2 regions of the Caldimonas brevitalea genome follow, and region 1 is predicted to be linked to the other one. Evidence: riboswitches for the same ligand, from Rfam matches in the RefSeq annotation. Region 1 holds a riboswitch; the other holds the start of a gene.

What was found. Region 1 has a riboswitch for glycine ahead of AAW51_RS02335 (trimeric intracellular cation channel family protein). Riboswitches for the same ligand answer to the same signal wherever they lie in the genome.
Region 2: linked by a shared signal. The riboswitch ahead of gcvT (glycine cleavage system aminomethyltransferase GcvT) and the one ahead of AAW51_RS02335 (trimeric intracellular cation channel family protein) in region 1 are both predicted to bind glycine.

Annotation. Positions count from the first base shown of each region.
Region 1 covers NZ_CP011371.1:535,491-538,889, forward strand. The annotation lists gene infA (translation initiation factor IF-1) at 1-201, shown strand, start outside; gene cspE (transcription antiterminator/RNA stability regulator CspE) at 315-524, shown strand; gene AAW51_RS02330 (hypothetical protein) at 562-816, shown strand; glycine riboswitch at 1,013-1,100, shown strand; glycine riboswitch at 1,101-1,194, shown strand; gene AAW51_RS02335 (trimeric intracellular cation channel family protein) at 1,248-1,862, shown strand; gene AAW51_RS02340 (ABC transporter substrate-binding protein) at 2,064-3,260, shown strand; gene AAW51_RS02345 (LysR substrate-binding domain-containing protein) at 3,276-3,399, shown strand, end outside.
Region 2 covers NZ_CP011371.1:2,015,889-2,019,287, reverse strand. The annotation lists gene AAW51_RS08900 (electron transfer flavoprotein-ubiquinone oxidoreductase) at 15-1,697, shown strand; glycine riboswitch at 2,012-2,105, shown strand; glycine riboswitch at 2,114-2,248, shown strand; gene gcvT (glycine cleavage system aminomethyltransferase GcvT) at 2,301-3,399, shown strand, end outside.

The DNA of each region.
Region 1 (3,399 bases):
CGCTTTCGGGTGACGCTGGAGAACGGGCACAAGCTCATCGCCTACACCGGCGGAAAGATGCGCAAGCATCACATCCGCATCCTGGCCGGCGACAGCGTCTCCCTGGAACTGTCCCCCTACGATCTGACGAAGGGGCGCATCACTTTCCGCCACCTCGAGCGCCGAGGTTTGGCGCCTTCTTCTCGACAACCGCGTCGCTGATGGTCAGCGGTTCGCAAGCATTTCAATCACTCGGCTTCCAAGTCAGGAAGCTGCTGACCTGCACCGGCGAAAGCTGGGGCATCTTTTTAACGAATCCATCAAGGAATGACGATATGGCCACCGAAACCGGTACTGTGAAATGGTTCAACGAAGGCAAGGGCTTCGGCTTCATTGCCCCCGACAATGGCGGCAAGGATCTCTTCGCGCACTTCAAGGAAATTCAGGGCAACGGCTTCAAGACGCTGACCGAAAACCAACGCGTCGAGTTCGAAGTGACGCAGGGGCAGAAGGGTCCGCAGGCGTCGCGCATCCGCACGATCTGACGCACCTGCACTCCTGCTGCGTCCCTCGGCGGAACCGATGAAGGACTTGCAAGAGACCACCGAGCGGATCTGCGAGCTCAAGGGTTCGCTCATCGCGCTCGATGCGCTGATGACAGCGGTGCTGCACGCACTGCCGGACGATGCGCGCCATGAAGTGCTGGAGCGCTTCGTGGTGCATGCCGAAGTGGCGCGAACCGTGCTCTTGCACGTCCCCATCTCGGAGCACACGATTGCCGCCTTCGAGCACGACATCGGCAGGTACCTGGCCATCGGTCACGCGCCGCACGACTAGGCGGTGTTCAAGAGGTCGCTCTCCTGTGCGCCCAAAAATGCGCGACGCCCAACCCCTCTCGGTTGGGCGTTTTCATTTGGGCCTTTCCCGCGCCCATGTCCAATGCCGAACCTTTACGTTGGCCTCGCCCTCCGTGGCCCGTCGAGGTCGCCTCAGCAGGCCGTCAGACGGCAAGGCTGCCGCTGAAGTAACATGGTCGCGCACTGCGGGAGAGCGGGGCCGCAAACCCCCGCCGAAGGCGCAAACTCCCATCATCGCTCAGGCAAAAGGACCGCAGTCGCACGTTTTCGCCGACTGGAGAGTGGCCGTCACGGCCCACCGAAGGGGCAGGCTGCAGGCGCAGCTGAAACTCTCAGGTTCAAGGACAGGGGGAGAGGCGCAGCAGGTGCACGTCGGCGTGACGCGCGTCCTGCGTCCACTCTGGAGTCCTGATGTTGACCATCGTCTACCTTGTCGCCATCGCCGCCGAAGCCATGGCGGGCGCTCTCGCCGCCGGCCGCCGCAGCATGGATTTCTTCGGCGTCACCGTCATCGCCTTCGTCACGGCACTCGGTGGGGGCACGCTGCGGGATGTCATCCTCGGGCACTTTCCGGTCGGATGGACCCAGCATCCCGCCCATGTGTACCTGGTCATCTCCGCTGGCCTGCTGACGACGTTGGTGGCCAGGTATTTGCATCACCTCAAGCGCATCTTCCTCGTGCTCGATGCCATGGGCCTGGTGGCGTTCTCGTTGATCGGGAGCGACGTGGCCCTGCAGATGAGCTACGCACCACCCGTCGTCATCATGGCGGGCATGATCACCGGCATCTTCGGCGGGGTGCTGCGCGACGTCCTGTGCAACCAGGTCCCGGTCGTGTTCCGCCAAGAGCTCTATGCCGTCGTGTCTCTTGCGGTCTGCCTGCTGTTCCTGCTGCTGCGCGAATACGGTGTCGCGGACGACCTGAACACGGCCATCAGTTTCTCCGCCGGACTCACACTGCGCCTGTGCGCCGTCTGGCGCGGCTGGCGCCTGCCGACGTTCTCCTATCGCCAGCGCTGGGACTGAGCTCACGCCTGCGCCGGGCACTTCGAGCCTACATCGGGCTGAGACTGTAGGCCGGGCAACACGGGCTTTGCTTCCGCCCCGAGCCAACCCGCCGCGGCCGCATATGTCACGTCGAGCCCTCCACGGAGGAGGGTTCCACCTGATGCTCACCAAATGAAAGCAGTTGCAACATCGCCAAAAAACACAACCTGGAGACAAAACATGACGATGGGTCGAGTGCTGCTTGCCGCCTGGTTCGCATCGTTCGCCGCGATGGCGAACGCACAGGCGTCGCAACCGCTGCGGGTGGGTTTCGTGTGCCCCCTCAGCGGGGGATCGCAGGAGTTCGGTCACAGCGCCCGCCTCGGCGCCGAGCTGGCGGTCAAGGAAATCAACGAGGTGGGTGGCTACTTGGGCCGGCAGCTCGAACTGGTCACGCGCGACGACAAGGGTGACCCCGACGAAGGCCGCCGACAGGCCGAGGACCTGGTGCTCAAGCAGAAGGTGGACTTCACGGTCGGCTACTGCAACACCGGTGTGGCCCTGAAGTCGCTCGATGTGTTCCAGGACCACAAGCACCTGCTGGTCGTGCCGGTGGCGACCGGGTCGGCCGTGACGGCCAAGTACCCGGCCGACAAGAGTTTTGTCTTCCGCATGTCGGCGCGCGACACGCTGCAGGCGGCCTTCCTGGTGGACGAGATCGTCAAGCGCGGCTACACGCGGGTCGCCGTGTTCGCCGACGCCACCGGCTACGGCGAGGGGGGCCTCAAGGACGTCGAGAAGTTCCTCGCCGAGAAGCAACTGAAGCCCGTCTACACCGCACGCTTCGACCTAGGCGTGCGCCGGCTCACAGAGCAAGTGCAGCAGGCCCGCGCCGCCGGGGCGGAAGTGATCCTCGGCTACACCTTGGGCGCCGAGCTCGCGGTGCTCGCCGAGGCGCGCGCCCAGGCGCGCTTCGAGGGCCCGCTGTACGGCCCCTGGACCCTGTCGTTCCGCACCTTGCCCGAGCGCGCCGGCCCCGCGGTGGAAGGCGCGATGATGGTGCAGACCATCATCCAGGACCTCGCCAACGAGCGCCGGGCGTCCTTCCTGGTTCGCCTCAAGCGCCATGCCGGCACCCAGCCGCTGGGCTCGCTGATGGCCGCGGCGCAGACCTACGACGCGGTGCACCTGATGATGCGCGTCGTGTTCCAGACCCGCGGCAACACCTCGGCCGATGTATTGAAGCAGGCGTTGGAGAACCTGGAGCGGCCCTACCCCGGCGTCGTCACGTCCTACGACCGGCCCTTCTCGGCCGCCGACCACGACGCCTTCTCGCGCAACATGATCTGGCTGGGCGTGTGGCGCAAGGGCGAGATCCAGTTCTATCACGCCGACGACGCCAAGCGCGCCAGTTTCATCCGGCGCAAGGAGTCCTGAGCCGGCGCCGCTTGCATGACCGCACACCGCATCCCGCCCATCCAGGGCCTGCTCGCCTTCGAGGCGCTCGCACGGCTGCGCAGCGGCACGCTGGCGGCTGAAGAACTGAACGTCACGCCGAGTGCCGTCAGCCACCGCA
Region 2 (3,399 bases), 1.5 Mb from region 1:
GAAGGAACGAGACGATGACGCCGCAACAGATCCTGGAGCAGTACGGTCCCCGCGAATCGATGGAATACGACGTGGTGATCGTCGGCGGTGGCCCCGCCGGCCTGGCCACCGGCATCCGCCTGAAGCAACTGGCGGCTGAAAAAGGCCAGGAGGTTTCGGTTTGCGTGCTCGAAAAAGGCTCCGAGCCGGGCGCCCACATCCTGTCCGGCGCGATCATGGACCCGCGCGCGCTGAACGAGTTGATTCCGAACTGGAAGGAACTCGGCGCGCCGCTGAACCAGCCGGTGACCGGGGACAGCTTCTTGTTCCTGACCGAAGGCGGTGCCCTCAAGAGCCCGATCCTGCCCGAGTGCTTCCACAACGACGGCAACTACGTGATCAGCCTGGGCAACGTGACCCGCTGGCTGGCGCAGCAGGCCGAAGGCCTGGGCGTCGAGATCTTCCCGGGCTTCTCGGCAGCCGAAGTGCTCTATAACGACGACGGCTCGGTCAAGGGCGTCGCCACCGGCAACCTCGGGCTCGGCAAGCACGGCGAACCGCTCGACAGCTTCCAGCTCGGCATGGAACTGCATGGCAAATACACCGTCTTTGCGGAGGGCTCGCGCGGCCACCTCGGCAAGCAGCTGATCGCCAAGTTCAAGCTCGACGCCGGCAAAGACCCGCAGAGCTATGCCATCGGCATCAAGGAACTCTGGGAAGTCGAGCCCGGCCGTCACAAGCCCGGTGAGGTGTTGCACACCGCCGGCTGGCCGGTGGACCCGAGCACCTACGGCGGCGGCTTCCTCTACCACATGGAGGACAACAAGGTCACGCTCGGCTACATCACCGGCCTCGACTACAGCAACCCCTGGCTCAGCCCGTTCGAGGAGATGCAACGCTGGAAGACCCACCCGCGCATCCGTGAAGTGCTCGAAGGCGGCAAGCGCATCAGCTACGGCGCCCGCGCCATCACTGCCGGCGGCATCCTGAGCCTGCCCAAGACGGTGTTCCCGGGTGGCGCGCTGGTCGGCTGCGAGGCCGGCTACCTCAACGTCAGCCGCATCAAGGGCAGCCACGCCGCCATCAAGACCGGCATGCTGGCCGCCGAAGCCGCCTTCGACGCGGTGACGGCCGGCCGTCAGCACGACGAGCTGAGCGCCTACCCCGCCGCGTTCGAGAAGAGCTGGCTCTACGAAGAGCTCGACAAGGCGCGCAACTTCAAGCAGTGGTTCAAGAAGGGCCTGTACGTCGGCACCGTGATGAACGGCATCGAGCAGTGGCTGCTGCCCAAGCTCGGCTTCAAGGCCCCACCGTGGACGATCCACCGCCCGGCGCCGGACCACACCTATCTGAAGCCGGCGGCCGAGTGCGCCAAGATCACCTACCCGAAGCCGGACGGCAAGCTGACCTTCGACCGGCTCAGCTCGGTCTTTGTCAGCAACACCAATCACGGCGAAGACCAGCCGGCGCACCTGACGCTGAAGGACGCGAGCGTCCCGGTCAACATCAATCTCGCCAAATACGGCGGGCCCGAAAGCCGCTACTGCCCGGCGGGGGTTTACGAGTTCGTCCCGAACGAGAGCGGTGCCGGCGAGCGCCTGCAGATCAACGCGCAAAACTGCGTGCACTGCAAGACCTGCGACATCAAGGACCCGACCCAGAACATCGTCTGGGTGACGCCGGAAGGCGGCGGCGGGCCCAACTACTCGGGGATGTAAGCGAGGCGGGGCGAGGCCCCGCCTGCGCGGGCGGCGCGCCCCTCCGGCGCGCCGGCCGACCGTCTCCCGGTGGTCGCGCGCCCTCTTCCTTTCCCTCCTCTTCCGACCTCCCCGCTCCCGCCTCTCTTCTCGCATCGTGGTCGCCCGACCGGTGCTGCGCGAGCCTTTGCCGTGCGCCGGGTGCGCCGAGTGGGCAAGCGATGCAGAATGGTCCGGCCCTGGCTGTCTGGCTCGTTTTTGCCGGCGTGCCGCCGGTCGGCTTGCTTCCGGACCGTTTCCACTCCTGCCCCAATCGCCGCAGGCGCCGCTATACTGCGGCGCAGTCAGGAGAGAGCTTCCCCGGAAGCCGCCGAAGGCGCAGAGCGGAACCCCGCTCGAACGCTCAGGCAAAAGGACTGACGCTCGTCCCCACCCGGACGATCCTCACTGGAGAGAGGCCCCAGGTCGACGCTGCAAGTCAGCCGACGAGGGGGCCCACCGAAGGGGCAAGCCGTCTGCGCTGAGCAAGCGCCGCGGCCAATCTCTCAGGTAAAGCGGACAGCGAGGGCAGCCCACTGCAACGAACTCGTGCAGTGGTTATGCCTTATGCCCTCGGAGACCGTGATGCCCGACACCACCGCCCTGCTCAAGACCCCGCTGCACACCCTGCATCTCGAACTCGGTGCCCGCATGGTGCCGTTCGCCGGCTACGAGATGCCGGTGCAATACGCCGGCATCATCGCCGAGCACAAGCAGTGCCGCGAAGCGGCTGCACTGTTCGACGTCTCCCACATGGGCCAGCTGCGGCTGTCCGGCGACGACGCTGCCCGGGCACTCGAATCGCTGGTGCCCGTGGACGTGGTCGACCTGCCGGTGGGCAAACAACGCTACGGCTTCTTCACCAACCCCAACGGCGGGTTGCTCGACGACCTGATGATCACGCGGCGCGCCGACGACCTGTTCCTGGTCGTCAACGCCTCCTGCAAAAACGCCGACATCGCCCATCTGCGCACCCACATCGGCCACCGCTGCCAAATCCAGCCGCTGCCCGACCGCGCCCTGCTCGCGCTGCAAGGCCCCAAGGCGGCCGTGGCGCTGGCCCGGCTGAACGCCGACGTCACCAGCCTGACCTTCATGAGCGGCAACACCTTCGAGCTGGCCGGCGCCGCCTGTTTCGTGACCCGCTCGGGCTACACCGGCGAGGACGGCTTCGAAATCTCGGTGCCGGCCGAGCAGGCCGAGGGGCTGGCGCGCGCGCTGCTGGCCCAACCCGAGGTCGCGCCGGCCGGCCTTGGCGCGCGCGACACCTTGCGCCTCGAAGCGGGTCTGTGCCTGTACGGGCATGACATCGACGCCAACACCACGCCGGTGGAAGCCGGGCTGACCTGGGCCATCCAGAAGGTGCGCCGCCCTGGCGGCGCGCGCGAGGGCCACTACCCGGGCGCCCTGACCCTCGCCAACCAGCTCGCACACGGCCCCACCAACAAGCGCGTCGGCCTCGTGGGCCTCGAACGCGCGCCGGTGCGCGAAGGCACCAAGATCGTCGACAGCCACGGCCACGCGCTGGGCCATGTGACCAGCGGCACCCTCGGCCCGAGCGTCAACCAGCCGATCGCGATGGCCTACCTGCCGGTCAACCACACGGCGCCCGGCGGCACGGTCTATGCCGTGGTGCGCGAGCGCCACCTCCCGATGCAGGTGCGCGGAATGCCATTTGCCCCGC